3 regions of the Peribacillus sp. N1 genome follow, and region 3 is predicted to be linked to each of the others. Evidence: riboswitches for the same ligand, from Rfam matches in the RefSeq annotation. Region 3 holds a riboswitch; each other region holds the start of a gene.
The links. A riboswitch is a leader RNA that binds a small molecule or an ion and turns the genes downstream of it on or off. The one in region 3 is predicted to bind lysine.
Positions count from the first base shown of each region.

Region 1 (10,836 bases), on a different contig from region 3:
GATGGCGAGCCATCCTCGAAAGAATCGGTTAATTCTGCTTCCAGCTTTATCGGGAAGTGATACATATTTAATTTTCGAAAAAGTTTGACTAGTATGCCTGGAGGGATTGAAATGGAATATCTTAAGCTTTCAGTCGAAAATCATGTGGCTTTTATAACGATTGATCATGCACCTGCAAATGCACTTTCTTCGGCTATCATCGGAGAGCTGTCACAGGCCTTCGACCAAATTGAGAATGATGACGCCGTACGGGTTGTCCTTCTTCATGGTGAAGGAAGATTCTTCTCTGCAGGAGCAGACATTAAGGAGTTTACGGAAGTGAAAGACGGGAAAGCTTTCGAGAAGCTGACCAAGAACGGGCAATCTGTTTTTGAGAAAATCGAATCTTTCCCAAAACCGGTCATTGCAGCCATCCATGGAGCGGCCCTTGGCGGAGGATTGGAGCTGGCCATGGCCTGTCACATCCGTTTGGTAACCGAAAGGGCTAAACTGGGTTTGCCTGAGCTGCAGTTGGGCTTAATCCCTGGATTTGCTGGGACCCAACGTCTTCCTCGTTATGTGGGCATGGCAAAGGCAGCTGAAATGCTGTTTACAAGTGAACCGATTTCAGGTACCCAAGCTGTACAATGCGGATTGGCGAATCATGCCTTCACGGATGAAGAATTGATTCCGAAAGCTAAAGAACTAGCCAATAAAATTGCCAAGAAAAGCCCGCTTGCTTTAAAGTCGGCCATAGAGTTATTAAATTATTCCAAGCATGATGCCTACCATAAAGGTGTGGAAAGGGAAGCAGCCCTCTTTGGCCAAGCTTTCGATACTGCTGATGCACAAGAAGGAATCGGCGCTTTCATTGAAAAAAGGGAAGCTGTATTCACAGGGAAATGATGATTCGAGTATAAATAACTATTTTTATATATCATGCAGGATTTTGATGAAATCTGTAGAATACAATACTATATATCAATAAAATTCATAATCTTCAAAACTCAAATCATTCGGGAGGTATTATCGTGAACATTTATGTACTGCTGAAAAGAACATTTGATACAGAAGAAAAAATTACTCTATCCAACGGGAAAATTAATGAGGATGGAGCAGAATTCATCATTAATCCATACGATGAGTATGCAGTTGAAGAAGCAATCCAGGTGCGTGATGCACAAGGCGGCGAAGTAACGGTTATTTCCGTCGGAACCGAAGAGGCTGAAAAGCAATTACGTACGGCGCTGGCAATGGGTGCTGACAAAGCCGTATTGATAAATATAGAAGACGATATTGAAAATGGCGACCAATTCACGACTGCCAAAATTATAGGCGAATACTTAAAAGATAAAAATGCCGATTTAATCATTGCAGGGAACGTTGCAATTGATGGCGGTTCTGGTCAAGTGGGACCACGCGTGGCCGAAATTTTAGAAATTCCTTATATTACTACCATTACTAAGCTGGACATCGAAAATGGAAATGTAAGCGTTATCCGTGATGTCGAAGGGGACTCTGAAACGATCGAAGCATCCCTTCCGTTGTTGGTAACGGCTCAGCAAGGGCTAAACGAACCACGTTATCCATCATTGCCGGGAATCATGAAAGCGAAGAAAAAACCGCTTGAAGAATTGGAATTGGATGACCTGGATTTGGAAGAAGAAGATGTTGAGGCAAAAACAAAAACGATTGAAATTTACCTTCCTGCTAAAAAAGAAGCTGGAAAAGTATTAAACGGCGAAATCGGTGATCAAGTAAGCGAACTTGTTCAATTATTACGAAGCGAAGCAAAAGTGATTTAATCGAAACGGTACTTTTTCAAAATAACAACACACGACAAAAAGATAAAATAGTGCACAGGAGGTTTTTATAAATGGCTAGAAAGTTTCTTGTATTGGGCGAAGTTCGTGACGGTTCACTGAGAAATGTATCATTTGAAGCTATCGGTGCGGCTAAACTTGCTGCAGATGGCGGGGAAATAGTAGGTGTCTTGGTTGGTGACAGTGTTCAAAATTTCGGAAATGAATTGATCCAGTATGGGGCAGACCGGGTTGTTGCAGTCGAAAATGATCAATTGAAACAATATACTTCAGATGGTTATGCGCAAAGCTTGCTTGCCGTCATCGAACAGGAAAAACCAGAAGGAATATTCTTTGGACATACGGCCCTAGGAAAAGACCTTGCACCAAAATTGGCTGGAAAGCTTGAATCAGGATTGATCTCTGACGTTACATCCATTGAAGAAGAAGGCGGAAATATCGTTTTCACCCGTCCGATCTATTCCGGTAAGGCATTTGAAAAGAAAATTGTAACAGATGGCGTGATATTCGCGACAATCCGTCCGAACAATATCGAACCATTAGCGAAAGATGAGTCCCGCTCTGGTGATGTTTCTACATTAAGTGTGGATATCAAGGATCTACGTACAATCATTAAAGATGTTGTAAGAAAAGCCAGTGAAGGGGTCGACCTTTCAGAAGCGAAAGTAATCATCGCTGGTGGCCGCGGCGTGAAAAGTGAAGATGGTTTTGAACCATTAAAGGAACTGGCACAAGTTCTTGGCGGAGCGGTAGGAGCTTCCCGCGGAGCATGTGATGCGGATTATTGCGATTACTCTCTGCAAATCGGGCAAACGGGTAAAGTCGTAACACCTGACCTTTATATCGCCTGCGGAATTTCCGGTGCGATCCAGCATTTAGCTGGGATGTCCAACTCCAAGGTTATCGTTGCGATCAATAAAGACCCGGAAGCTAACATATTCAATGTGGCGGATTATGGAATTGTCGGAGACCTTTTCGAAGTCGTTCCGTTACTAACGGAAGAATTCAAAAAACTTAAAGTTAACGCGTAATAGAAATAATACAGATGAGGGGCAAGACATTTGGCATAAGCCGATACATGTCTTGCCCCTTTATTTGGCCTGCATATTTACTCTTTTTTTGGACATCCTACCACTGAAGCAAAATATTAGCATCGATTCGAGCAACAATGATATACTGTCTTTAGTTATTTGAGTAAATTTGAGGAGGAAATATATATGGCAATTATAAATGCAACTGACCAAACGTTCACAACAGATACTAGCGAAGGTGTCGTTCTTGTAGATTTTTGGGCTCCATGGTGCGGACCTTGTAAAATGATCGCTCCTGTTCTTCAAGAGCTTGATACTGAAATTGGCGATACAGCAAAAATCGTAAAAGTGGATGTGGATGAAAACCAAGAAACAGCTGGAAAATTTGGTGTGATGAGCATCCCGACATTAATCGTGCTTAAAGACGGTGAAGTGGTTGATAAGGTTGTTGGTTTCCAACCTAAAGAAGCACTTGCTGAACTTATTTCAAAACACGCGTAATAGTAGGTTAGCTAAAAAAAGCTTCAAGTCTGCGGACTTGAAGCTTTTTTCGCTATCTTGATATATAATAATTGTAAAAAAGGGAGAACAGGAGGCTGAATGCATGAATCAACAAATAAAGAATAAACTTGCCCTTCTTCCCGATCAACCTGGTTGTTATTTAATGAAAGATCGTCAGGGAACGATCATCTATGTAGGCAAAGCGAAAGTGTTGAAAAATCGTGTCCGTTCTTATTTCACGGGATCTCATGACGGAAAAACATTCCGGCTCGTGAATGAAATTGAGGATTTCGAATATATTGTCACCTCTTCCAATATCGAGGCTCTTATTTTAGAGTTGAACTTAATCAAAAAACATGACCCAAAATATAATGTCATGCTGAAGGATGATAAGACGTATCCCTTCATAAAGCTGACTGCGGAACGCCACCCACGTCTAATCATTACGCGAAAAGTCAAAAAAGACAAAGGTAAATATTTCGGTCCTTATCCGAATGCATTTGCAGCTAACGAAACGAAAAAATTGCTCGACCGCATCTATCCCCTAAGAAAATGCAATACTTTACCTGATCGCGTTTGTCTCTACTATCACCTTGGCCAGTGCCTGGCCCCATGTGTATATGATGTAGAGGAACAGGAATATAAAAAAATGGTGGATGATATCAACAGGTTCTTGAACGGCGGGCATACTGAAATAAAAAAAGAACTGACTGAAAAAATGCTGGAGGCATCGGAAGATCTCGATTTCGAGAGGGCCAAGGAGTTCCGTGACAAAATTGCCCATATCGATATTACGATGGAGAAGCAGAAAATGATGACGACAGATTTCATCGACAGGGATGTATTTGGTTTTGCTTATGATAAAGGCTGGATGTGCGTTCAGGTATTTTTTGTCCGGCAGGGTAAATTAATAGAAAGGGATGTTTCACTTTTTCCGGTCTACGATGAACCCGAACAGGAACTTCTTACATTCCTCGGTCAGTTTTACGAGATTACGAACCACTTTAAACCAAAGGAAATCTTGCTGCCTGAATCAGTGGATGCCGAAATGGCCGAAGGGCTGCTTGGTGTCAAAACGATTCACCCGAAACGGGGAGCGAAAAAAGACATGCTTAAATTGGCGAATAAAAATGCCTCCATCGCGCTTCAGGAAAAATTCTCTTTGATTGAAAGGGATGAAGAAAGAACGATCAATGCGGTGGAAAACCTCGGGAAGCAACTGGGTATCTACACCCCGCATCGAATTGAAGCTTTCGATAACTCCAACATCCAGGGAAGTGACCCAGTTTCCGCTTTAGTCGTGTTCATTGATGGAAAGCCGGAAAAAAGGGAGTACCGCAAATATAAGATCAAGACGGTCCAAGGGCCTGATGATTATGAATCGATGCGTGAAGTGGTCAGAAGAAGGTATTCACGGGTATTGAAAGAAGGGCTGCCGCTTCCGGACTTGATCATCATTGATGGCGGAAAGGGACATGTGGAAGCCGTTCGGGATATTCTGGAAAATGAATTGGGCCTTGATATTCCACTTTCAGGCCTCATTAAGGATGAAAAGCATAGGACCTCGCAATTGATGATCGGAAATCCGCTTGAAATCGTACCTCTTGATTCACGGAGCCAGGAATTTTACCTATTGCAAAGAATTCAGGATGAAGTCCATCGGTTCGCGATTACATTCCATCGCCAGCTACGCGGGAAAAATGCAGTTCACTCCCAGCTTGATGATATTCCAGGAGTCGGGGAAAAGCGAAGGAAGCAATTATTAAGGCATTTTGGATCATTGAAGAAAATCAAAGAGGCAACCGCCGAGGAAATCATGGAAGCTGGCATGCCAAAAGGGGTAGCAGAGGGAATCGTTAGAAAATTACAAGAATAATCTTGCTACCGATAAATCTCTATGCTATGATTAAAAAGAATTTTTAACTAGACAACTTAAAAGTGCTGATAGAGGTGCGGAATTCAAGAGTAAAAACCTGGAGAAGTATGAGCTTCCATGAAAGGTTTTGAAAGGGGATGACGCCGAAGGAAGACAAGACTCATACCTTGTTTTCCTGGTCCGACATTTAATAAATGTCGGATTGTCAGGGTTTATATCCTGGAGAGCTATCTCACTGTGTTTACAGTATTTAGATATGTGATCACAGCAATGAGATATTTCTCATTGCTTTTTTTATTGCCTAAAAAGGTAGAGAGGGTGCATGAGGATGGCATTAATCGTTCAAAAATTTGGCGGAACATCCGTCGGAAGCGTAGAAAAAATCAAAAATGTTGCCAATCGGGTAATCGAGGAAGCGCAGAATGGAAATGAGGTAGTCGTCGTTGTTTCAGCCATGGGGAAAACCACGGATCAATTGGTTTCCATGGCCCGGGATATTTCCGGAACCCCGAGCAAGAGGGAAATGGATATGCTATTGACTACGGGGGAACAGGTAACGATTTCCCTGTTAACGATGGCATTGATTGAAGAAGGTCATGAAGCCATTTCGTATACTGGCTGGCAGGCTGGCATGCAAACGGAATCCGTTCATGGGAATGCCCGGATTTTAAACATCGATGCCACGAGGATCCAAGCTCAGCTTCAGGATAAGAAAATAGTGGTCGTGGCTGGTTTCCAGGGGAACGATGCAAATGGGGAAATCACTACCTTAGGGCGAGGCGGTTCCGATACGACAGCGGTTGCCATCGCTGCAGCGCTGAATGCGGATAGATGCGATATTTATACGGATGTAACGGGTGTTTTCACAACGGACCCTCGCTACATAAAAGGCGCACGAAAACTCCAATCGATTTCTTATGATGAAATGCTGGAACTTGCCAACTTGGGGGCGGGCGTCCTTCATCCAAGGGCTGTCGAATATGCAAAAAATTATCAAATACCGCTTGAAGTCCGTTCAAGCATGGAGAGAGAATCAGGAACGATCATTGAGGAGGAAGCAACTATGGAAGAAAACTTAATTGTACGCGGGATTGCTTTTGAAGACAGTATTACGAGGGTCACAATATATGGTTTGCCCCAATCACTTGGTGCATTATCCACAATCTTCACAACACTTGCGAAAAACCGGATTAATGTGGACATCATCATTCAAAGCATGACTGCCGAGGATACGACCAATCTATCTTTTTCCACAAAAAGTGAAGATACGGAAGCGGCCTTGATCGTGCTGGAAAATAATAAAGAACAATTGGGATTCGACCGAGTCGAAACGGAGAGCGGATTGGCAAAAGTATCCATCGTCGGTTCTGGTATGGTATCCAATCCGGGAGTGGCTGCCGAGATGTTTGAAGTGATGGCCAATACAGGCATCCAGGTGAAAATGGTCAGCACATCGGAAATTAAAGTTTCGACTGTCGTCAATGAAAAGGAAATGGTGAAGGCGGTTGAATCTCTTCATGAAGCATTTAAACTAGGTCAGCATGCAAATGTGCTAGCTTAAGTGTCAGGAGTCCAATAAAAAACAGACTTCCGGTAAAAAGGGTAAGTCTGTTTTAAGGGCTTATTAGATTGGATCTCTGGGATCCCATTGGATGGTGAATATCACTTTTTTTGCGCGGCGTTTAATTTCTTCCGTTGATTCGCTGAGGAATTTTTTTTGCAGTGTAAACTGCTCGGCAAGGAAACCGGCTTCAAGTTGGAAGTGACAATCAGGGTGTAAATCCAGGCGGCGGCTGATTATTTCACCCGTCAGGGATAATTCCATCTCGTGTTTCGTATATTTCAAGATTTCCAGATTGCCCCATCCAGCGCTTTGGAAAAATTCAATCACTTCCTGATCGCCATTCAATGGGAATTTTCTTGCTAATTGTTTACCTGCCCAATAGAGGATTTGATTAGAGTCTTTTCCGAGAATATCGTTCAATAGAACTTCTCTGATTAATTCGTATCCGAAAGCTGGAACCAGGAATTCTTCAGTTTGAATTTCTTCAGTTTGAATCTCTTCTTCTATCGCAGCAGCAATATTTTTTTTCATAATTTATCGCCTCTTTCTGTAAATCTATTATAAACGTATTTCTTTTGCAAATTATACTGTTTTTTATTTATTTAAATAACAATTGGAAAAAAATGAGAAATTATATCGAGATATTAATAGTTAAATTAGAAATTTATTCAAAATATCATCTTGACATACAAAAAATAGCTAATTTAATCCAATAAAATCTATTCTGAAAAAGAGATTTCTTGTATCCGTTTTCTTGACGCATATAGAAGTCAGGAGTAAAATGGACATGTCACATAATTGTAAAGGAAGTATAGAGGAGTTTTTTTGACTCTATACTGTATTTTCACGCGGAGATAAAAGGTAGCCACCAGTTTATCTTTGCATGATTTTTCACAAATTAAGGGGGGGCACTTAGTGGCAAAAAATCGTGAGTTTGGGAATCGCAGGCTTCATTCACTTCTAGGAGTAATTCCAATTGGTCTATTCCTAATTTTTCATTTATCGGTAAACTTTATGGCAACAAAAGGAGAAGAGACTTTTAATGGGGCAGTTCATTTAATTGAGTATACGCCCGTGAAGATTCTGGTAGAATGGGTCGTCATCTATCTACCGCTCATTTTCCATGCTGTGTACGGAATTTATATTGCCTTTACAGCAAAAAACAATTTAGGCAGATTTAGTTTCTTCCGTAACTGGATGTTCATGCTACAACGTCTAACTGGAATCATAACGTTGATTTTCCTTGTTTGGCATATATGGGCAACTAGAATTCAAGCAGCTATGGGTGCTGAAGTTAACTTTGACATGATGGCTGAAATTTTCTCTAGTCCATTTATGATTGTGTTCTATATTGTTGGTATTATCTCGGCAATCTTCCACTTTGCTAATGGATTATGGTCATTTGCAGTTAGCTGGGGTCTTACAGTTTCACCAAGATCGCAAAGAATCATGACTTACTTTACATTGATCGTTTTCGTTCTTCTTTCTTATATCGGAATCAGCGCAATTTTCGCTTTCGTATAAGAAGATAGAGTTCATTTATAAGAATTAGGAAAAACATAGCTTGGCTAATGGAAATAAGGGAGTGACAGAATTGGGTAAAGGTAAAATAGTTATCGTTGGTGGAGGTCTAGCTGGATTAATGGCTACGATCAAAGCAGCAGAGCTGGGACAACAGGTTGATTTATTTTCTTTAGTGCCTGTTAAACGCTCTCACTCAGTTTGTGCCCAAGGCGGAATCAACGGGGCAGTAAATACAAAAGGTGAAGGGGATTCTCCATATATCCACTTCGACGATACAGTTTATGGCGGAGATTTCTTGGCTAACCAACCGCCGGTTAAAGCGATGTGCGAAGCAGCACCATCGATCATCCATATGTTTGACCGTATGGGTGTTATGTTCAACCGTACTCCGGAAGGTCTTCTTGATTTCCGTCGTTTCGGTGGTACTCAACATAGCCGTACAGCATTCGCTGGTGCAACAACTGGTCAGCAATTACTTTACGCATTGGACGAGCAGGTTCGCCGTTATGAAGTTGAAGGCCTTGTAACGAAATATGAAGGCTGGGAATTCCTTGGAGCTGTAATCGATGATGAGCAAACAGCACGCGGTATCGTAGCTCAAAACCTGACTTCAATGGAAATCAAATCATTCCCTGGAGACGCAGTCATCATGGCGAGCGGCGGCCCTGGAATCATTTTCGGTAAATCAACTAACTCAATGATCAATACAGGTTCAGCAGCTTCCATCGTTTATCAACAAGGTGTAAATTATGCAAATGGTGAGTTCATTCAAATTCACCCGACAGCAATCCCTGGAGATGACAAACTTCGTCTAATGAGTGAATCCGCTCGTGGTGAAGGTGGACGTATCTGGACATATAAAGACGGAAAACCTTGGTATTTCCTTGAAGAAAAATACCCTGCTTATGGTAATCTAGTACCTCGTGATATCGCGACTCGTGAAATCTTCGACGTCTGCATGAACATGAAGCTTGGCATTAATGGAGAAAACATGGTTTACCTGGATCTATCACATAAAGATCCGAAATTACTTGATATTAAACTTGGCGGAATCATTGAAATCTACGAGAAATTCATGGGTGAAGATCCTCGTAAAGTTCCAATGAAAATTTTCCCTGCCGTTCACTATTCTATGGGCGGACTTTGGGTGGATTATGACCAAATGACTAACATCAAAGGTTTATTCGCTGCAGGTGAGTGTGATTACTCACAACATGGCGGTAACCGTCTTGGTGCTAACTCACTTCTTTCTGCAATCTATGGTGGTTCAGTCGCTGGACCGAACGCCGTTAAATATATTGAAGGCCTTGATAAAACTTCAGAATCCATTCCTTCTTCATTGTATGAAGGGTACGAAAAACAAGAACAAGAGAAATGGAATGAAGTCATGTCTCTTGATGGTAACGAAAATGCGTACGTCCTTCACAAAGAACTTGGTGAGTGGATGACACAGCATGTTACTGTAGTTCGTTACAATGACAAGCTGAAAGAAACGGATAACAAGATTCTTGAACTGATGGAACGTTACAAGAAAATTAACATCAATGACACGGCTAAATGGAGTAACCAAGGAGCTGCATTCACTAGACAGCTGCAAAACATGATGCAATTGGCTCGTGTAATCACAATTGGTGCGTTAAACCGTGACGAAAGCCGCGGAGCGCATTACAAACCTGATTTCCCAGAACGTAATGATGAGGAATTCATGAAAACTACTATGGCAACATTCAAAGGCTTGGATCAAGCACCTGAATTCCATTATGAAGATATTGATGTATCACTGATCGCACCGCGTAAACGTGACTACACTACGAAACACTAAAGAGGGGGAGCAAAAAAATGGTTGAAACTAAATCTGAGACTAAAACAGTCCGTTTTATAATCACTCGTCAAGATACACCGGATTCAGCTCCTTATGATGAGGAATTCGAATTAGCATACCGCCCGAATATGAACGTAATTTCGGCTCTTATGGAAATTCGTCGTAATCCGGTAACTGTACAAGGCAAGCACACTACAGCAATCGCATGGGACATGAACTGTCTTGAAGAGGTATGTGGTGCTTGTTCAATGGTTATCAATGGTAAACCAAGACAATCATGTACAGCTCTTATCGATCAATTGGAGCAGCCAGTTCGTCTAGCTCCAATGCGTACATTCCCTGTTGTTCGTGACCTGCAAGTCGATCGCAGCCGTATGTTCGACTCATTGAAAAAGGTAAAAGCATGGATTCCAATCGATGGAACGTACAATCTTGGACCGGGACCGCGTATGCCAGAAAAGAAACGTCAATGGGCTTACGAGTTATCTAAATGTATGACTTGCGGTGTTTGTTTGGAAGCTTGTCCGAACGTAAACAGCAATTCAGACTTCATGGGGCCACAACCATTATCACAAGTTCGGTTGTTCAACGCACATCCAACAGGTGCAATGAACAAAGCTGAACGTTTAAATACAATCATGGGTGATGGAGGACTTGCAAACTGCGGTAACTCACAAAACTGTGTGCAGTCTTGCCCTAAAGGCATTCCATTAACT
Region 1 covers NZ_BAAHZO010000002.1:281,407-292,242, reverse strand. Annotated here, with positions in the region: gene ACYP5M_RS09860 (enoyl-CoA hydratase) at 112-885, shown strand; gene ACYP5M_RS09855 (electron transfer flavoprotein subunit beta/FixA family protein) at 1,011-1,784, shown strand; gene ACYP5M_RS09850 (electron transfer flavoprotein subunit alpha/FixB family protein) at 1,856-2,833, shown strand; gene trxA (thioredoxin) at 3,020-3,334, shown strand; gene uvrC (excinuclease ABC subunit UvrC) at 3,438-5,210, shown strand; lysine riboswitch at 5,272-5,448, shown strand; gene ACYP5M_RS09835 (aspartate kinase) at 5,539-6,771, shown strand; gene ACYP5M_RS09830 (YslB family protein) at 6,835-7,305, opposite strand; gene ACYP5M_RS09825 (succinate dehydrogenase cytochrome b558 subunit) at 7,690-8,298, shown strand; gene sdhA (succinate dehydrogenase flavoprotein subunit) at 8,369-10,120, shown strand; gene sdhB (succinate dehydrogenase iron-sulfur subunit) at 10,138-10,836, shown strand, end outside.
Region 1: linked by a shared signal. The riboswitch ahead of ACYP5M_RS09835 (aspartate kinase) and the one ahead of dapA (4-hydroxy-tetrahydrodipicolinate synthase) in region 3 are both predicted to bind lysine.

Region 2 (10,836 bases), on a different contig from region 3:
GAGCCGTTCGCCATGAGAAGCAGTTTGGTGACGGAAGCCCATTTTTCCTGAATGGCCCGCGCATACATGAGTTTTTACAGGAAATCAATCAACGGGCGCTTTCTGGGTATGACGTGATTACGGTTGGGGAGATGCCAGGCGTCACACCGGAGGACGCACAATTGTTCACAGGTAAAGATCGTGGTGAGCTACATATGGTCTTTCAATTCGAACATATGGATTTGGGGAGAGGGCCTGAAGGAAAGTGGAGTAATGATAAGTGTAAGCTTACCGATTTAAAGCGAATTCTTTCCAAGTGGCAGACTGGTTTGGAGGGGGATGGCTGGAACAGTTTATACTGGAACAACCATGATCAGCCCCGGGTTGTCTCAAGGTTTGGTAATGATGGAAAGTATCATATTGAAAGCGCTAAGATGCTTGCTGCTTGTCTTCATATGCTTCAGGGTACACCTTATATATATCAAGGGGAAGAGCTGGGCATGACCAATGTTGCATTTGAAAGCATCGATGAATACCGGGATATCGAAACATTGAATTCATATGACGAACTAGTCAATTCTCATGGCTGGTCAAAAGAGCGGATGATGTCAGCCATTCACGCCCGCAGCCGAGATAATGCGAGAACACCGATTCAGTGGAATGACTCCCGGAACGCAGGATTCACGCAAGGGACTCCTTGGATTAAGGTTAATCCCAATTTCCCCGAGATTAATGCAGAAAAGGCCTACAATGATCACAATTCCATTTTTCATTTTTATAAAAAGCTTATCCAATTACGCAAGGAACATGATATCGTCGTTTATGGCCGTTTTGAACTGCTGTTCCCGGATGATGAACGAATATTTGCCTACACGAGATCGTTGGAAGAAGAAAAGCTGTTAGTGCTATGCAACTTTAAAGAAGAGCAGGCCTCCTATACTTTGCCTGAAGAGCTGCATGCATATTCTGCCACAAAGCTGATCGGCAATTATGATCAGGAGGAAGAAGGAATCTCCAGCAAACCCCTGCAACCATATGAATGCCGTGTTTATCAATTGAAATGAAAAAAGGACCTGTTCTTCTTCGATTAGGAAGAACAGGTCCTTTGCGTATTATTTTGATTTAAGGTCACATTCCTCTAGGGGAATGATTTTCGTTTTGTGCTTAATTTTATAGCCGAACCATAAGACGAAAAATAGAATCAAGCCAATGTAGGAAACGAACATTGAATTCCAGTCGATCCCATCGCTGCTGAAAGCTTGATAGCCTTGTCCGATAATAATGATAATACAAAGGACAAGTGCGAATATAGGCCCGAATGGGAAGCCTTTTGCCCGGAATGGTAAAGCATTCATATCAAGGCCCTGAGCTGCGTAGGCTTTGCGGAACCGATAATGGGCAATCGCAATCCCTACCCAGGTGACGAATCCCGCCATGCCTGAAGCGTTCAATAACCAGATATAAACGACGCCATCACCGAAAAACGAAGCTAAGAATGCAACGCAGCCAACTAAAGAAGTCACGATAAGGGCATTCACGGGTACTCCTCTTTTATCTAACTTGCCTAGGAATTTCGGTGCTTTACCATCACGTGCCAAGTCCCATAGCATACGGGTTGAAGCGTACATGCCAGAGTTACCGGCTGAGAGTACGGATGATAAAATAATCGCGTTCATGATGGATGCAGCAAATGCAAGGCCGGCCCTTTCAAATACAAGCGTAAATGGACTTACGGCAACATCTTCACTCAATAAACGTGAATCGGTAAACGGAATGATCATGCCAATTACAAAAATGGCTAAGATATAGAATAAGATGATACGCCAGAAAACGGATCTGATCGCTTTTGGGATATTTTTTTCTGGATCCTCACTTTCACCTGCAGTCACTCCAAGCAATTCCGTACCTTGGAATGAAAAGCCGGCAGCCATGAATACGCCTAGAATCGTGAAGAATCCTCCGTTAAAGGGACCTTCGCCCATTGTGAAATTGGAAAAACCGATTGGGTCTTTGCCACCCATGATTCCGAGAATGATCAGAACACCCGTGATCAAGAATATGACGACTGTCACGACCTTGATCATGGCAAACCAGAATTCTGTTTCCCCGAAACCTTTAACTGACATGTAATTGATAAGAAACATAATGATTAACGCAATGGCACTCCAGATAATTGAAGGGCTATCCGGGAACCAGAACTTCATAATTAAGACAACGGCTGCCAATTCGGCAGCAATGGTGATTGCCCAGTTATACCAGTAGTTCCAACCAATCGCAAAACCGAAAGACGGATCGACGAATTTGGATGCATAGACACGGAACGAACCGGCCACTGGCATGAACGCTGCCATTTCTGCAAGACTTGTCATTAAGTAATAAACCATGATGCCGATGATTGCGTATGCCACCAAGGCACCGCCGGGTCCGGCTGAATGAATGGCCCCGCCACTAGCTAAAAATAAACCTGTTCCAATCGTTCCACCTAATGAAATCATCATTAAATGACGCGCTTTCAGGCTCCTTTTCAGTTCAGTAGGGCTTGATGGTGATTGTGAATTTGACAATTGATGTTACACTCCTTTTTATTGGAAGGGAACGAAAAATAAAAAAACAGCAGTCGAAAAAGATCGACGGCTGTTTATAATAAACCCGTTTATCCTTCCGAAGATAGCTCCCCACGCTTTTTTGAAAAAACGTGACAGTGGTGTTCCTGTTCGGTTACACCGCCAGCAAGAATATACATGGAATATACCCTAACTTCGGCAACTTATCCTTTCAAACGGAGTCTTTAATTTTCCAGAATCTCGTCCGTTTTACTTTTATAAGCTGCAGCCTCTAACTCATCGGTAAATGAGGAAGTATTCAATTTTCTAAAATCGTTTGCGTCAGTTTAATAGGTGACGTCGGACGATTGTACTCATGAAATTCATGCAATCTTTAATAGATTGCTAGTAATTGAGTAAACTTTACTATATCAAAATTATAAAATAACTTCTGGGATATCGCAATGATTATTTTATGTGGTTATTTTTTCCTAGTTGAATGATGGCAGTAAGGAAGAATTCAAGTGACGATATACTAAAATAAAGCATCCTGATAACTAAACGGTTTTCCTTTTTATTAGGGCGTAGTCCAGTTTTACATGTTTGACCTCTCCAGGATTCTCAAATAGGTCCACTGCCATTTTCCCAATCCATTCCAGCGGTAAGGAAATGGTCGTGATGTCGAGCATTTCGCCAAGGCTATCATTATTGAAGCCGAGAATGGCCACATCTTCCGGTACCCTTATACCCGATTTCTTAGCGGTAAGAATGAATCCTGCCGCCGTGTCATCATTCGTGATGATGATGGCTTCAGGTTTATCCATCATCGAATTCCATTCCTGAAACAATTGTTCACCGTCTTTGATGTGATAACTGCCTTCAAACAGCCATTCTTTATTGTTTATCAGTTGATGTTTACTCATGATATCGTTAAAGGCTTTTGTGCGGTGGGAACTATTTCTGCTTTTTTTACGGCCGAGGCTGTATCCGATTTTCTTATATCCTTTAGCGATCACGTACTCAAGGGCACAGGAGAAAGCTGCATAATGATCAATGCTGATGGATGAGAATTCAGCCTGAGCTGTATCTTCACATAAAATAATCGGTCCGTATTTTTGATATTCCAAGAGGATTTTCATTTCTGAAATCCTTGAACAAACGATAATGCCATCGAGCTGCTTCATTTGTAGCATATTAAAAGCCTGGATTTCTTTCTCTCTATCATAATTTGTTTGAAAGATGACGATATGACAGCCGATTGCATTTGCCTGTTTAGTGATTCCGTTAACGATTGCCCCGTAATATGGGTGATTGTTGAAGGGGATGATGATGCCGATAAGATTGGTCTTGCCTTTTGAAAGATGAATGGCGTTGATGTTTCTCGTATAATTCAAACGATTGATCGCTTCTAAGACGCTCTTTCTTTTATCGGGGCTTACATATGGATGATCATTCAATACACGAGACACTGTTGAGACAGATACACCAGCACATTGAGCTATTTCTTTAATATTTGTCATGGTATCACCGTTTTTTCTTTTTTTTTATTGTACAGTATGAAACCCATTTCAGGGCAAGGGAACAGTGTGGGACTGCTGAAGATTTCTTCAAATAAGGTCTTGTTCTGGTATTGGTTTCATCCTTTAAGATTTGTTTAAGTCTTAGAGGAGGAGGAAATCATGATGTTCCAAACTTTAATCACCCTGGTTGTGCTTTGCGGAATCGAATTGGGATTTGCGTACTTGGCAATTTCATTGAAACAGGAAAAATGAGTGGCAATGCCAGTCAAGAATTCCGCGGTATTACGCGAGGAAACCACGTTTACTCGTGAATTTCATGTCGTCCAGAAATAGCTCCCCTATTTTATATTCACCATTAAAACTCCACAATATAAATATAACTTCATCGTTACGTTTCATGTACGGAATGACTGGCTGTCAGGGAGCTCCCTAGTGAGATTCCTGACAGTTTTTATTGTGTGTAAAAGTCATTCGCCTTTTTGAAATGTTTAAAAAATAGTTGCACTTTTTTTGTATATTTGTGTATAGTATAAAATAAGTTGTGTAGAGGAAACTTTTTAGCATTTACGACAATGTAAAAAAATTTACACTTAATTTTGCGTTCGGCAAACATTTTTAGGGAAATGAAAAAGAGGAGGGAATATGGATGGGTTTTCTAAAATCTATTGGGGGTGTGCTTGCTGCATTGCTGATTTTAACGGGGTGCGGTAATGATACAGCCGATAGGGATAAAGGCAATGGCAAGCTAAATGTCGTTACAACAACGGGAATGATTGGGGATTTGGTTGAGAATATCGGCGGTAAACATGTCGAGGTCACCAGTTTAATGGGACCGGGAGTCGACCCCCATCTATATAAAGCGACACAGGGTGATGTTAAGACACTGGATTCGGCTGATATGATTTTTTATAACGGATTGCATCTTGAAGGGAAAATGACGGATATATTTGAAATGATGAGTAAGGATAAACCGACGATTGCCGTAACGGAGGACTTTAAGGAGAACCAGCTTCGTAAAGTGAGTGCAACGGACCATGATCCCCACGTATGGTTTGATGTAAAGCTTTGGATCGTTGCGGCGGAGGCAGTTAAGAAAGAATTGATTGCCAATGATCGGGAACATGAAGCAGAGTATCGTGAAAATTATGAGGAGTACGTCCTGCAATTGGAGGAACTTGATAAATATGTTCAAGAGGAAATTAATAAAGTACCGGAAGATCAACGGGTTCTCGTTACAGCACATGATGCTTTTGGATACTACGGGCAGTCATATGGCCTTGATGTAAGAGGGCTCCAAGGGATCAATACTTTATCGGAATATGGATCAAAAGATGTGACGGATATGCGTAATTATCTTGTGGAGAACAAAATAAAAGCGATTTTCATTGAGTCAAGCGTACCAAGGAAGGCTATCGAGGCTGTCATTCAAGGGGCAGGTAAGCAGGGTCACAAAGTGGAAATCGGCGGGGAATTGTTCTCGGATGCAATGGGTGAAAAAGGGACGGAAGAAGGAACGTATATCGGAATGGTCCGTCATAATACAGACACCATCGTCCGTGCATTGAAATAAGGGGGAGAAACTATGAATCAAGCAGCTTTGAAGGTCGAAAATTTAACGATTGCTTATCATAAGAAGCCGGTTGTCGAAGATGTCTCGTTTGAGGTGCCGGAAGGAAATTTAATTGGTATCATAGGCCCCAATGGAGCAGGGAAGTCCACTTTGATAAAGGGAATACTCGAATTGATTCCAAAAATATCGGGGCAAATCACAATAAAAGGATCTACTTATAAATCGATGAGGAAGAGTATCGGTTATGTACCACAGCGGGAGTCAGTGGATTGGGATTTTCCGACCAACGCACTCGATGTCGTGATGATGGGCAGATATGGTCATCTCGGATGGCTGAAGCGGCCAGGGAAGTCCGAAAGGCAGAAGGGGATGGAGTGCCTGGAAAAGGTGGGGATGGCTGAATATGCTAACCGCCAGATCAGCCAGCTATCAGGCGGGCAGCAGCAACGGATATTCCTGGCCCGTGCATTGGCACAGGAAGCGGATATTTATTTTATGGATGAACCGTTCGTAGGGGTGGATGCCGCAACGGAGAAAGCAATCATACAATTGCTTATGGAATTGAAGGAAAAAGGCAAAACCGTCCTGGTTGTGCACCATGATCTATCCACCGTGAAGGAATATTTCGACTGGACGATGTTATTGAATAAAAAGGTGATGAAAATAGGTCCGACAGAGGAAGTGTTCATTCCCGAATACTTACAGGAAACATATGGAGGCCGCCTAGCGATACTATCAGACACAAAATCCGGCCTTTTATTAAAATGAGGTGTACACGATGAACATACTGGATATTATTACTGATCCAAATACAAGGTGGATATTGCTTGGCACGATGTTTCTCGGATTAAGCAGCGGGGTCATCGGCAGCTTTGCATACCTCAGAAAGCAGTCTTTGCTTGGTGACACGCTCGCACATGCAGCATTACCCGGTATCTGTGTGGCCTTTATGTTAACTGGAGTGAAATCCACTTCCTACTTTCTAATAGGTGCCGCACTGGCTGGCTTAGTGGCTGTCTTCTTGATCAGTGTGCTTACGAGATACAGTAAGATCAAGCAGGATGCGGCATTGGGAATCGTCTTATCTTCCTTCTTTGGCTTCGGAATTGTCATGCTTACGCAGATCCAGCAGAGCGAGTATGGAAACCAGAGTGGATTGGATACGTTTTTATTCGGGCAGACGGCGTCAATGGTCATGTCCGATGTGTATATGATGATGACGGTTTCTTTTATTCTCATATTCACTTGTACCGTATTTTTTAAAGAATTCAAATTACTTTCCTTTGACCCTGGGTTTGCTAAGGGGATGGGATTACCAGTTGTTTTTCTGGATTATTTCATCATGATGCTGATCGTGGCAGCTGTAGTGATCGGTATCCAGGCTGTAGGCGTCGTATTGATGGCATCTTTACTGATAACGCCTGCGGTATCCGCGAGATATTGGACGGAGCGCCTGCATATCATGGTCATCCTGTCTGGTATATTCGGAATGTTGAGCGGTGTGTCTGGTACGTTGATCAGTACATCGGTCAATGATTTGCCAACAGGACCGTTAATTGTCTTATCCGCGACGGTATGGTTTTTCTTTTCCATGCTTTTTGCACCTAAACGCGGAGTGCTTTCATCTGTATGGAGAAGGGTTTCGACGAAAAAGAAATATTCTCTCGAACAGGATAGAAGGAAAGGGAGCCACACATCATGAATGATTTTTGGATTATCTTAGTCGGAGCATTAGTGGCGGGTTCTTGCAGTGTATTAGGGTGTTTTTTGATAGTCAGGAAAATGACGTTGATTGGAGATGCAATCAGTCATTCCGTTTTGCCGGGAATCGTATTGGCATTTTTAATAACCGGAACCCGTGATTCCGTTCCAATGCTGATAGGGGCTGCTGCGCTCGGATTGCTTACCGTATTCTTGATCCAGCTTTTCCAATCGTCGGGCGTTCAATCCGACGCAGCGATCGGGATTGTATTCACTTCCCTTTTTGCAACGGGGATCGTACTCGTGAGCCTGTATACGCAACAAATAGATTTTGACCTGGAACATGTCCTATATGGCGAAATAGCCTATACTCCCTGGAATACGATGACAATCGCGGGAATCGAGGCTGGACCAAAAGCTGTTTGGATAGTCGGCAGTTGTTTCATCCTGAATCTCGTACTGATCTTCCTTTTCTTCAAACAGTTTAAACTCGTGTCTTTTGATCCGTCACTTGCTGCAGCAATGGGTATTCCTGTACTGTTCTTCCATTACTTATTGATGAGCCTCATCTCACTGACAACTGTAGCTTCTTTTGATAGTGTAGGTTCCATTTTAGTAGTTGGAATGCTCATCATACCTGCGGCAACAGCATACCTGCTGTCAGACCGTTTAAGCAGCATGATATTGGTCAGTATCGGGGTAGGGGTGCTAAGTTCCGTCATCGGCTACTATTCTGCCACCATTTTGGATGCCTCGATTTCAGGCTGCATGGTGGGGTCGGCCGCCATATTATTCGGAATGGCCTTTCTCTTTTCCCCAAACCATGGATTGGTCAGCTTATTGCTGAAACGGAGAAAATCAAAGGAATCACATGCATAGCTCTCTCTGCATACAGGCTTCATGGAAATAACTCCATGAAGCCTGTAAACTATTCTTCTATATAGTTGTGATTTTATTTGTTTAAAGTATAATGAATAAGTGTATTTATAGATATATCGCAGGAGCCTTTTTAAGGGAGAGTTAAGTATGGAAGAACAAAATAAATTTTCATCACGAATAGATTTTTCTTTGGTCACAATATTGCTGTTATTATGCGTTGGAAGTTGCTTAGCAATCTATAGTGCCCAAACGACTGGACAGTACGCTGAAAACTTCTTAATTAAACAAATTTTTTGGTATATAGTTGGAATCGGAATCGTATTAGGTTTCATCACCTTGGATTCTGATCAGTTGAAAAAAATATCTTGGTACGCCTATGGCTTCGGATTGTTTTTGCTTTTTTTGCTGATCATTATGCCGGAAAGCATCGTTCCTGTCCGGAATGGTGCAAAAAGTTGGTTCATCATTCCGGGAATCGGTTCGATTCAGCCATCGGAATTCATGAAGGTTTTCCTCATCCTGGCTTTAGCGAATGTCATCTCAAATCATCATCTCAAAAACACGCTGAAAACGATTCAAACGGATATCTGGCTGCTTATTAAAATCGGTCTTGTGACCGGTGCCCCCTTATTGTTAATCATGCAACAGCCGGATTTAGGCACCTCGCTTGTCATCATGTCCATCATGCTCGGAATGATTTTCATCTCAGGGGTAACGTGGAAGATCCTGCTGCCAATCGTTTCGGGAGGAATTGTCGTCGCTTCAGCGGTCCTGTACTTTGTACTTTGGAAGCCGGAAATCCTGGAAAAATACCTAGGGGTAAAATCCTATCAATTCGGCCGTATATATTCTTGGCTGGATCCATATAATTATGCCAGCTCCGAAGGATATCACTTAACCAAATCTTTACTGGCCATCGGCTCCGGCCAGACCACAGGCAAGGGAATCGGCTCGAGGGAAGTGTATTTGCCTGAGAGTCATTCGGATTTCATTTTCAGCATCATCGGTGAAGAATTCGGCTTCATCGGATCAAGTATCATTATTTCCTTGTTTTTCCTATTGATTTACCATATAACAAAAACGGGAATGGACACGAAAAATAACTTCTATACATATATCTGTGTTGGCGTTATAAGCATGTTGACGTTTCACGTTTTTCAAAATATCGGCATGACTGTAGGCCTTTTACCAATAACGGGGATTCCGCTTCCATTTGTCAGTTATGGAGGAAGCTCGCTAATGGGGAACATGATGGCAATGGGCTTAATATTCAGCATTCGGTATCACTATAAGAAGTATATGTTTTCAACGGATATCTAAATATAAAGCCGGCCCTCGATGGGCCGGCTTTATTTGTAGCAAAAAAAACAAAAGGAGCAGAATCTCCCCTGAATGTTTGCTTATTGAATGTTCGTTCCAGTTGGAAATTGATTTTTATAACCGGAAAATTGTTGATACGATTGGCTTAAGCTGTTAGCTTGCGCCTTTTCTAAACTATACCAGCCTTTTTCGAACATAAGGTTATAGAGTTCGCGCTGCATCTCTTGATTTTCTTTGGCAACGGAGAAAATGTCTTGGAATAAGGCTTGGTTACTCATTTCATGCAGGGCAACGGAAAGGGAGTTGCAAAAGTACTTTTCAGTTGAAAGCATATCATTTATAAAATCCCTGTCATTCATTTGCGGTGTCTTTGCCACGGGAGATTCTGGATTTTGGACTTTGTTTTCATTGGGCATCAAGAACCCTCCTTTACTGGTATTGTTGTTGACCCTGATTTTGGTCGGGGTTCAAATGTTTCAATATGGTATCGTAATGACGTTGATGCATGAGTCCGCACCGATTTAAAGCATCAATGATTTGCGGGTCCTTGCATTGTGTGGCAAAAAAATGTGCTTTTTTAATTGCATTCAGATTCCATGCAAGCATATCGGTTAAGTATAAGCTATCTTTCACCGTAACCATTTCCGGCGGCTGTTTCATAAAGCCGGTGGACTGCTGTTGGCTGTTAAACGAATTTTGCTGTTCCATCATTGCTACCTCCTTAAGTGTTCTTTAAACGAGCTTAATTTTCCCTTCTTGATTTTTTTTATTCTTGATTCTAAATATCTGGAAAGTGCATTAAATGGTAAAATAATCTTGTGCATCTATTTTCCAAAATGATTTGGAGGGGAATGCAGTGGAAAGAATATTGAAAAATCTATTCCTTTTTTTATCAAAGAACAAGGGCATGACAAAGGCAGCGAAAAAATACGGGCTGCGGTTTGGGGCATCTCGTTTCGTGGCAGGAGAATCCTTGGATATGGCATGTGAAGTGATTGCAGATCTTAACCGGAAAGGGCTTGCCGTCACTATTGATTATTTAGGTGAATTCATTGAAGATGAACAAGAAGCAGGGAAGATGGCAGATGAGTGCATTGAAGCAATCCGCATGATTGGCAGAAATGAACTCGATTCACAGTTATCCCTGAAGCTGACCTCGATGGGCTTGGATGTGTCCGAACGAGTCGTAATGAATAACATGCGGAGGATCTTGGATGAAGCTAAAGCCCATCAGGTTTTCGTGACGCTTGATATGGAAGATTTTCCGCGCTGTCAGCCGACTTTGGATGTATTCAAAAACCTAAAGTCTGAATATAATGAATTG
Region 2 covers NZ_BAAHZO010000003.1:171,280-182,115, reverse strand. Annotated here, with positions in the region: gene ACYP5M_RS13810 (glycoside hydrolase family 13 protein) at 1-1,043, shown strand, start outside; gene ACYP5M_RS13805 (amino acid permease) at 1,092-2,543, opposite strand; lysine riboswitch at 2,640-2,825, opposite strand; gene ACYP5M_RS13800 (LacI family DNA-binding transcriptional regulator) at 3,080-4,042, opposite strand; gene ACYP5M_RS13795 (metal ABC transporter solute-binding protein, Zn/Mn family) at 4,689-5,612, shown strand; gene ACYP5M_RS13790 (metal ABC transporter ATP-binding protein) at 5,625-6,380, shown strand; gene ACYP5M_RS13785 (metal ABC transporter permease) at 6,391-7,314, shown strand; gene ACYP5M_RS13780 (metal ABC transporter permease) at 7,311-8,192, shown strand; gene ACYP5M_RS13775 (FtsW/RodA/SpoVE family cell cycle protein) at 8,340-9,512, shown strand; gene ACYP5M_RS13770 (spore coat protein) at 9,593-9,928, opposite strand; gene ACYP5M_RS13765 (hypothetical protein) at 9,942-10,220, opposite strand; gene ACYP5M_RS13760 (proline dehydrogenase family protein) at 10,420-10,836, shown strand, end outside.
Region 2: linked by a shared signal. The riboswitch ahead of ACYP5M_RS13805 (amino acid permease) and the one ahead of dapA (4-hydroxy-tetrahydrodipicolinate synthase) in region 3 are both predicted to bind lysine.

Region 3 (10,836 bases):
CCAGCTTATCCTCACCATCATCCTAAATTTGTCATTAATGAGGACAGCCTTATCATCGCGGCAAAAGCAATGGCAGCAGTGGTTGCGGAATATTTTGGACAGAAGTAAAAAAAGGGAAAAAGGGGACGGTTCTTATGCCTGCGGCGTGGGAACCTTCTTCTTTATAGGAGTGATCACATGTCTTTTACTAATTTAAAAGAGTTAATTGAACAAGCAGAGCAGGAAAACTCAACTATTTCGGAATTGATGATCAAAACAGAGGTACAACAGAAAGGCTGTTCGAGGGAAACGATTATCGAAAAAATGTCAGAACAATTTACTGTAATGGAGGAGGCTGTCCGCAGAGGTACAATGAGTCCAGTCATGTCGCGTACTGGTTTGACTGGTGGGGATGGAAACCGTCTTTATCAGTATGCCCAAAACGGTAATTCATTTGTCAATCCTAAAACATTGAATGCTGCAGCAAATGCGCTCGCGGTATCAGAAGTAAATGCTGCAATGGGGCGGATTGTGGCAACGCCAACAGCTGGTTCAGCGGGAATCTTGCCAGCTGTCCTTGTTCACGCACTTGACAGCGGGAAATTTACCCGAGAGCAGCTTGTACAGACAATATTCACTGCCTCTGCTCTCGGCTTAGTTGTTGCCAATAAAGCTTCGATATCAGGGGCAGCCGGCGGGTGCCAAGCTGAAATAGGATCAGCAACCGCAATGGCAGCCGGCACCCTGGTAGAGCTTGCCGGTGGAACACCAATGCAGGTTGGAAATGCCGTCGGAATTGCTTTAAAAAATTCACTGGGTTTGGTTTGTGACCCGGTTGCTGGGCTGGTGGAAATCCCGTGCATCATCCGCAACGGTTTACATGCACTTACCGCCCAAGCTGCTGCGGATATGGCTTTAGCCGGGATAGCCTCGGTCATCCCGCCGGATGAAGTGATCCATGTGATGCATGAAGTCGGACAGCAAATGCCCGAATCGTTGAGAGAAACCGGGATAGGCGGTCTTGCCGGAACTCCGACCGGGCAAAAATTAAAGAAGCAGATTTTAAATGAAAAAACTAGTGGCTGTGGGCCGGCAAAATACCAAAGTGCGTATGAAATCATCGGTCCCGTAATGGTTGGCCCTTCGAGTTCCCATACAGCAGGGGCTGTCCGGATCGGGAATATTGCCCGCCAGCTACTAAATGAAAATCCAGTATATGCAAAGTTCTCGCTGATGGGCTCTTTCGCAGAAACCTATCAAGGCCATGGAACAGACCTAGCTCTTTTAGCCGGTGTGCTCGGGTTATCTACCATGGATGACGGCATTCCAAATTCAAAGGAAATTGCTGAGGAAAATGGCTTACAATATGAATTCACGAAACGGGTGCTTGGAAGCTACCATCCAAATACGGTTCTCGTAGAATTGACAGGGTTCACACGTACTGTAAAGGTTTTGGCCAGCTCTTTAGGCGGTGGTAAAGTGGAGGTTCAGGAATTCGATGAGTATCCATTTAAATTTTCAGGTGAAAGGCCAACACTTGTTATTCGTCATTCTGACCAAAAAGGGGTTATTGCTGAATTATCGGAAATTCTATATCAAAAAGGGTTCAATATAGCCCGTATGGCCAATGAACGTTCCAAAATCAATGGTGATGCAATAACAATTTGTGAAATCGACAATACAATCGAAGACACTCTCTTATCTTTATTAAAAAGAGAGATTCCGACTATTGACGAAATTGTATTGGTTCAAACTAAGTAGTTACCTATAAATTCATCAATTAAGCTCGTAAATGTATTTTGCTGATGCAAGAAAGCATGATATGCGGATGAAATTCATAAAAGGCATTTGGAATGAATTCGTTCCGAATGCCTTTTGTCTATATTGTGATGCCAATCTTAAGGGCAAAATTTAATAGGGGAAATTCCAATGCCTGCATAGGACATAGCACCGTAAGTCCTCGTGCAATAAAGCTCTTCAGCTAGACGGTGCTTTCAGGGAATCAACTAGACGTTGAATTTTCAGAAAGCAAGATTTCCAATATGCTTGACCTTGTGAAAAATACAATTCACGATTCGCCAGAACGAAATCAGCTATGAATAATTTTCTATACACTGTGGGGATTGCATATTTGCCGCTCCATGAAAAGGCAGTCGAGACCGCAAAGGCTGACAAGAAAAAAAGCAGCTTTCTAAAAGCTTACGAAAGTATTCAAAAAGAAGTCGAAACAGGAAGGATTGGTTTTAAACGCAAGTATGTAAGATGTTAAAATTAGCACTTTTTTATTATTCCTTATCCGTAAAGTTTTTGAACAAATGAGCCTGTATCCACCTTGGATCAGGCTTTCTTGTATATATTGAAAAGTAATCACGAGAGATATTATGTTTTTAGACTTTGAAAAAATATCATGCTTGAATCTGCGATTGTCTAGAATTCTTTTTGAAAATCACCTTCGCTTTAAAATGTGAGAACAAATAACAGCCTATAATCACAATACCACTACCAATTCCTTGTATCCACGTCATTTTTTCACCTAATAATAAAAAAGCTAAAATTGCAGTAAAAATAGGATTAAAATTCAAGAAAATACCTGAAGTTGTTGTACCTAATTTTTGTACACCAATATTCCAAAGTACCATACATGCTACAGTTGAGATAACGCCTGTATATAAAATAGATTGTATGAAGGAAGTATTTATATTAGACACTGTAAAATTGGAAAAATTAAACGGTAGAAGAACTATAATTCCAAATATACCAGAATATAATGTAGACATCATGGGTGTTGTCGTTACCATTGCCCATTTGCTACAGACGGAATATATTCCCCAAACGCATACAGCAGCCATCATATATAAATCACCTGTATTAAATCGTAATGAAAGGAAAAGATCAATATTTCCTTTTGAAAGTACAAGTATTACGCCAATAAGCGAAAAAAACATAGAAAACATTTGTAGAATATTAATTCTTTCTTTTAAAAAGAAAAATGAAAAAATAGCAATTGAAATCATGTTTAATGTTGATATTAATCCAACATTAGTCGCGGATGTTTTCTCTAATGCTACAAATTGCAATAGGTTAAATAGAACCACACCCGTAATTCCCATCAAAAATAAAGGAAGGATTGCACTTCGAGGAGGAAATATCTTTTTTTCTTTCCACCATACAATTGGCAAAAGACAACTAACAGCAATGATCCACCTTAAACTCGTCAATGTCATCGGAGAAGCATGTTCGACAAGCGACTTTCCAACGACAAAGTTTCCACCCCATAACAAACTTGTTAAAAGTAATAACGAAAAATAATAATATTGCATTTCATTTTGCTCCTTTACATCTTTCACTGTTTAAGTAAAAGGATCGAAGCCATTGTGCACAATGACATTTCAATTTTTACAATTATTTATTAATAATTTTAACATTTTAGATCGTTACTTAATATATTATTTTGTATAATAGAAGATACTTAAAATAATATTAATAAATATTGCCGATAAACAGAATTAAATTAAGTTTTAGCTATTAGATGATACCGTTTTTGGAACATTTGTAAAAGGAGTGACTATAAGTGGAATCTATCGTAAGCAAGGTTCTAGATAATGTTGATATTCAAATTTTAGATTTACTGCAAAAGGATGCACAGTTAAGTAATACTGAGCTCGCAAAGCGTGTCAAGTTATCTCCCCCAGCTATACATTCAAGGATAAAACGTTTGGAAAATGAAGGGTTTATTAATGGACAAGTAGCAATTTTAAACCAGGAGAAGCTAGGTTTTGATTTATTATGTTTCATTTTTATTAGTACAAATATACATCAAGCTGAAGAACTGGAAGTTTTGGAAAAGGCATTAGCTTCTATGTCAGAAGTATTAGAGTGTCATTGTTTAACAGGTGAGTATGATTATCTTCTAAAAGTGGCTAATAAAGATCGGAAGGAATTAGAAATATTTATTAGAAAGTTAAATAAACTAGGCATAACAAAAATTCAAACTAGCCTAGCTCTTAGAGAAATTAAATATTCAACTGTTTTACCTATATGGGAAGAAAAGTCCCGTTCGTAAAAGAACACTTTATCGAACGTGTTTTATAGAACAAGAGAGAGAGAAAAGGTAGAAGAAGAAATAAAAAAATGAAGTCCTTTATAGATTGGATCCCAAGGAACGAGTCATTTAAGATTATTCTTATCACTTCAAGAGAATTGGGCAGGTACACTATGTCTTTCAATAATTACATCTCAACATCACTAGAAATACAAGCTTATGATCGATCCCGATAAAATCATTGCGTTAGAAATTTGAAATTTATAATGCCAACTGTATGCCATATATTTTTTCTTGAAAATGGATTGCTCAACCAGTTTAAGCACTGAGCCGTGGATCGATTAAAAAGCAGTGCACTCTTTATGAGTTGCACTGCTTTTTAAAATTTAATCCCGTTTATTATGGTCTTTAATTAGAAAAACGGTATTAAAGTATGCTGAATGAATCATTATCTTTATTTATTTATTTAACAAAACAGCTTCTTCGTTTCTAGGTTGTAGAGCCATTTGTAGTGCTCTTTTTTCTTCATCGTTTAAAGGGACCAATGGTAACCGGACACCTCCAACATTTAACCCCCGCATATTTAATGCTGATTTTACTGGTGCGGGGCTTGGTGCAGCAAATAATGCTTTCATGATTGGAAGAAGGTTACGATGTGTAGCGGCAGCACCATGGACATCACCATTTTTAAAGCTATTTATCATTTCTTGCATTTCATTACCAATTATGTGTGAAGAAACCGAAACAATTCCTGTTCCACCGATGGCTAAAACCGGTAATGTTAACCCATCATCGCCGCTGTACAATGTAAAATCACCAGTTGTTTTGCTTATGATTTGTGCCATGGCATCTAAGTCACCACTTGCCTCTTTTACAGCCACAATATTGTTGATTCTTGAGAGGTTAACAATCGTCTCTACTGACATATTTACAACACTTCGTCCTGGAATATTATAGAGCATTACCGGTAAAGATGTTGATTGGGCAATAGCCTTAAAGTGCTGAAATAATCCTTCTTGAGACGGCTTGTTATAGTATGGGGTAACGAGCATTATTCCGTCGACTCCTGCTGCCTCAGCTTGCCTTGTTAAGTTGATGGAAGCTTTCGTGTTATTTGAGCCAGTTCCAGCTATGACTGGAACTCTTCCATCAACAACCTCAACAACAATTTTGAATAAATCCAGTTTCTCTTCTGTTGTTAATGTAGGGGACTCTCCAGTTGTACCAGCTATTACTAATCCATCAGAGCCATTAGCAATTAAATAGTTTACTAAAGTTCTCGTAGCATTAAAATCAACCTCATCATTATGATTGAACGGGGTAACCATTGCGGTTAAAACTTGGCCAAAATTCATAACTTCACACCCTTTTGTATGATTTTTTAAAAATATTCAGAGGTGGTGGGCCATTCAGGAGTAAACGCAAAAAAGCAACAACGAGGATTCGCTGCTGCAGTAGAAACAATATTTATCAAAAAAATGTTTCCGCGCATAAGATAGCCCTCCATATAGTTTCCTATATGACAGTCCTGTATTTATTCAATAGCAGAACCAGCTTCAAGAACATGAGATTCTTTCGGCTTCGGCAAATTCCCCTTTCCACAATAGTCATAGGATCTCATTCTCCTCAAAATGTGTACTAATGGTTTTTGCTCCTCTATCCTCACTTCAAAAGTATGAAGTAAGAAAATATTTAATTGACTGTAATATAACAAGGAATCCTTTCTATTGCAAGGCAATTTAGAAAATTTTTTTAAGAATACATGAATAATCAATGAAAATGGATACGGTATAGGGCTGGATTCATCTTTTTTAGATTATGTAATCTCAACATTAATAGTTTTATAGATATATTCTGTTTCATAGGTGATTGGGCTTTTAGAAGCACAACCTGACGAATAAGGGTTTGTATTATCGTAGGACAATGCTAATGCTTTATTCATCGGTGCAATCGCAAAAAACAGTCCAAAGACAAGAGTTATTACCATCACAATATTTAATAATTTTTTATAATAACCTCTCTCCTTTCCTTCTTCTAGACTTTACCATATGAAAATTGGTATTTCTATGTACTGTGGAATCATTTACCATCTGTATAAATATTACCATTTTACGGGTAACTACGTAGTTGAGGGATAGTAGGGATAGTACCCCATTCCCATTAAGAAATGGAAAATCAATACCAAAAACGAAACAAAAGTGAATGGAACGAATACTGGCCTTAGTCCTTTTCTGATTATTAATATATAAATTACATTGGTCTTATATTTTATTAATAATGTAAAGTTACTATTTTAATTGGTAAACACCTTAAAAATTTATAAACAAGGAGGATGGTTGTTGATCTGTTTAAAAAATACATAATTAGCTAAACGATAAATAGGAGGTATTGATTTTGAAAGGGAAAAATAAATTTGCAGCAATGCTGACAGTTGTAACGGTAGGATTAACAACTTCTTTATCAAGTGTACAAGCATTCTCGGAATCTTCAAATTCAGATAATAAACGTAAACCTGAGCTCGTTTTTCCAGTAATCAGTGATGTGCATATTGATGATGGATCAACAGCTGATATGAACAAGTTCAGAACAGCCATGGATCAATTAAATAAAGCTGCGCCTAGACAGGATGCTTTTGTTGTCGTTGGGGATTTAACGGACTATGGATACGCTTCTGAATATGATAAGTTCTTCTCCATTTATAATGAGAAGAAACAAGGTGGTGTCCAATCCATGTTTACAATGGGGAACCATGATTATTGGAATGGACTTTCCGTTGAAAAGGCACAAGATCGTTTTCTCGAGAAAACAGGAATGGATTCTCTTTACTATCATAAAAAAGTAAATGGATATGATTTTATTACGTTAAGTCCGGAAAATGGTAATACGCATGGTTTATATTCCGTTAATCAAATTAACTGGCTAGGTGAAAAGTTAGCTGCAGCAGAAAAAGAGAATCCGGACCAACCAATCTTTGTTTTTCTTCATCAACACATTAAAGACACTGTGTATGGAAGTGACTTGTGGGGAACTCAGGAAAATAAAGAACTTTTATATGATACTTTAAAGAAACATCCACAGGTTATTACATTTTCAGGCCATTCTCATTATCCACTCGAAGACCCGAGAACGATTCATCAAAAAGACTTTACGTCAGTTGGCACGTCTTCTGTAAGTTATTTGGAATTGGAGCCAGGCAAACTTCAAGGGTTCCATCCAGAAGGATATCGGGATATTAGTCAAGGAATGATTGTAGAAGTTTATAATAATAAAGTTGTCATTAAAAAACGTGACTTTCATAAAGACGATTGGACAGGAAAACCATGGGTAATAAAAAATCCTTCTAAAAAAAATAAATTTAAATATACAGACGATCGAGATCAGTTACCACCGGTTTTTGCAGTTAAAGATAAGGCTTCGATTGTAGAAGAAAAATCTACACTAAGAAGTTTGAATGTAACATTTCCACAGGCAAAAGATAACGCACTCGTACATTCATATCACATTACAGCCAAAAACAAGGAAACAGGGGAGATGGACGCAGATTTCACCGCATTTTCTGAATTCTATTATGATCCTGTACCAAAGAATTTAGAGTTCCCTGTTGCTGGACTTAAGCCAGGTACTGATTATGAAATTAAGGTACAAGCACTAGATTCATTTAACAATAGCAGTAAAAAGGTGTTACTGGCTGAAGGTCAGACAAAAGCCCTGGAAATGGTCTCGACACAAGCTTCTCCTTCTTTAGTAACAGAAGGTGAATCGACTGCACTCCAAGTGAAGGTGAAAAATTATGGAAGTAAAAGTATGAACGGGAAAATTAAAGTTGATGCACCTGAAGGTTGGAGTTTGGAGCACAATGAACTTGAGTATGTGCTATCAGGAACAGAAGAAAAAATGTTGACAATAAAAGCTACACCTAGCAAGGAGATATCGGGTTCATCACAATTCAAGATTACTGCTTACGAGGAAGGCCAAATAATTGGCTCCAAGAATATAAATGTATTCGTCAACATGATGCTTGGAGAAAGTTTTGACCAATTAGAGTCTGCATTAAAGCCAGCAGTGAATGAAAACATTCCAAGTTCCATTCTCGGTTGGAGCCATACAGCTCCTAATGGCTGGTCGGTTACGAATAGCTCGAATATGCCAGCTGGTACAGAAGAGTGGCAAGGTTGGAGCTTCACAACAAAGGACTTTTGGACAAAAGCAGAAGACCAGGAGCGTAACAAATTTGAACTTGGTCAAGGTGTTATAGCAGTAGCGGATCCTGATGAATGGGATGATAATGGTTCACCAGCAGCAAAAGGCTATTTTGATAGTACATTAACTTCACCTACTGTAAAAGTTGATGATGCCAAAGAGCTATACTTAGGATTTGCATCCCACTATAAACAAGAAGGAACGCAAACAGCTGAAGTGACTGCTGTCTTTGATAATGGGGAAAAACAACAAGTTCTCGTTTATGACAATAAAGCTGCTTCGGATAATAAAAATGGACATGTTTTGAATAAGTATGAAGTTAAATCGATTAATGTTCCTGAAGATGCTGCCTCTATGAAATTACAATGGAGAATGCATAATGCTAAAAATAATTGGTTTTGGTCGATTGACGATATTAGATTGGATGACCAAATGATCGTTTCACCAAAGTAAAGAGAAGAACAGATGAACTTTTCTTGATATTTGTAAAATGCGGACTTTCCTTAAGGGGAAGTTCGCTTTTTCTCTATGTCTCACAAACTCTGGACAAATAAAAAATATTTTAACAAAAAACAAGCTAGCCGGAACCCCGCTGGAAGCTTGATAAACAGTCGGCGGAAAGTGAGCGGATTTCTGAAATCAAGCTGGAACGTTTTTAAATAAAGAAACTGCAGGCAAAACTAAATAAGGACTTGGTTATACTGCATGATTTTTTTGTTTTTTATGAACTGCAAACCCAATGGATTGAAGGAATATGCGACACTCCTGCCGAAAAACTGGCTAGCCTAGACCCCACAGACGCTTGCGTCGAGTAGGCTTGGCAGACAGTCGGCGGAAAGTGAGCGGATTTCTGAAATCAAGCTGGAACGTTTTTCAAATAAAAAAACTGTAAACTGACAATAGAATAGGATTTTTTATATGTATTTTAGAAAATTTTAAGATTTGTGTGATATGTTTTTTTTAGTACTAAAAAAAGTTATCGTGGGCAACATTTTTTTATGCAAGAACAGCAGATAAACAACTTTTCTATAAATGAGTAAACGAAAGATCGAAGCGGGGTGAAAATATTTGTCAATTAAAATGAGATTTCTGTTGTCCTACGTTGGCGTAATCCTTATTTCCATCACTTTGTTTTTAACAGCTGGATTTTTACTTATTTTTGCGATAACAGGTGATGTAAAAGCGATAGAACATTTATACAAAAAATCTTATCTCCAAAAACCTTTGACTGCAGTAGAGGAAAGTGTGTTTCTCGATTTAAAGCTTTTGGCAAAAAATAACCCTGAGCAGCTGCTAAATGAAGAACAGCTGAAGAAGATTGAACATGGAGATATTAAGATTGTCGTTAGAAAAGGTAAAAACATTGATTATGCGTCCCAAACACTAGATAAGCCAGGCTTGATACAATCACTTCCCAAGTTCGAAGAAACGAATATCAATACGCGGGACACAATCAAAATGAAAGACTTTTTTTTCACTTATGTGAAGTTTGATTTTTATTTTTCAGATAAAAGTGAAGGAAGTATTTTTGTATTGAGAAAGGCAAGTTCATATGCCGAGCTGACTCGAGAGCTCTTTCCCATTTTATTCGCTCTATTGTTATTACTGTTTGTAATGATTATTGGACTATTAAATTATTTAGTTTCACGTAGCATCATCAAACCGATCTCAATTCTTAAAGAAGGCGCAGAGCGGATAAAATCAGGAGATTTAAACTTTGAAATCAAGGCGACTTCGAATGATGAAATCGGGCAATTGAATAGAGCTTTTGAGGAAATGAGAAAAAAGTTAAAAGAGTCCGTAAACATTCAGCTTCAGTATGAGGAAAATCGCAAAGAGCTTCTCTCTAATATTTCCCATGACTTGAAAACACCGATCACTTCGATTATGGGGTATGTTGAGGGGATTAAAGACGGAGTAGCAAACACCCCACAGAAAATGGACAAGTATTTATCGACTGTATACCTAAAAGCAAGAGATATGGATTCATTGATAGATGAATTATTTTTATTTTCCAAGTTGGATTTGAAAAAAGAACCATTCACTTTTGAAACGGTCAGGTTAGATAAGTATTTAAAAGACTACGTAGAAGAACTTCAACTGGATTTACTTCAACTAGGGATCCAGATTGAACTTCATCAGGTGAATAAGCCGATATACGTGACAGCTGATAGAGAGAAACTGAAACGCGTATTGGCCAACCTGATCAGCAATTGTGTAAAGTATATGAATAAAGATGAAAAACACATTTCCATTTCTCTGCATGAAGGACTATATGATGTTGTTGTACAAGTAACTGATAATGGCTATGGAATAGAATCTTCTGCTTTGCCTTATATATTTAACCGCTTTTATCGTGCTGAGGAATCTAGAAATTCCCGGACAGGTGGAAGTGGTTTAGGACTTGCGATTGCAAAAAAAATTATCGGCGAGCATGGTGGAGATATTTGGGCTACTAGCGAGATAGGAAAAGGTACAAGTGTCTTTTTTTCCATAAAGAAAGGTGAGGAAATGTGAAAAAGATATTACTTATTGAAGACGAAGTCAGTATTGCTGAATTGCAAAGGGACTATTTGGAAATTAATGATTTTAGTGTCGATATTCAACATACTGGT
Region 3 covers NZ_BAAHZO010000001.1:1,051,445-1,062,280, reverse strand. Annotated here, with positions in the region: gene ACYP5M_RS04995 (amidohydrolase) at 1-108, shown strand, start outside; gene sdaAA (L-serine ammonia-lyase, iron-sulfur-dependent, subunit alpha) at 178-1,740, shown strand; partial or broken gene ACYP5M_RS04985 (DNA alkylation repair protein) at 1,971-2,248, shown strand; gene ACYP5M_RS04980 (DMT family transporter) at 2,385-3,299, opposite strand; gene ACYP5M_RS04975 (Lrp/AsnC family transcriptional regulator) at 3,551-4,042, shown strand; gene dapA (4-hydroxy-tetrahydrodipicolinate synthase) at 4,480-5,376, opposite strand; lysine riboswitch at 5,510-5,688, opposite strand; gene ACYP5M_RS04965 (metallophosphoesterase) at 6,416-8,674, shown strand; gene ACYP5M_RS04960 (sensor histidine kinase) at 9,290-10,738, shown strand; gene ACYP5M_RS04955 (response regulator transcription factor) at 10,735-10,836, shown strand, end outside.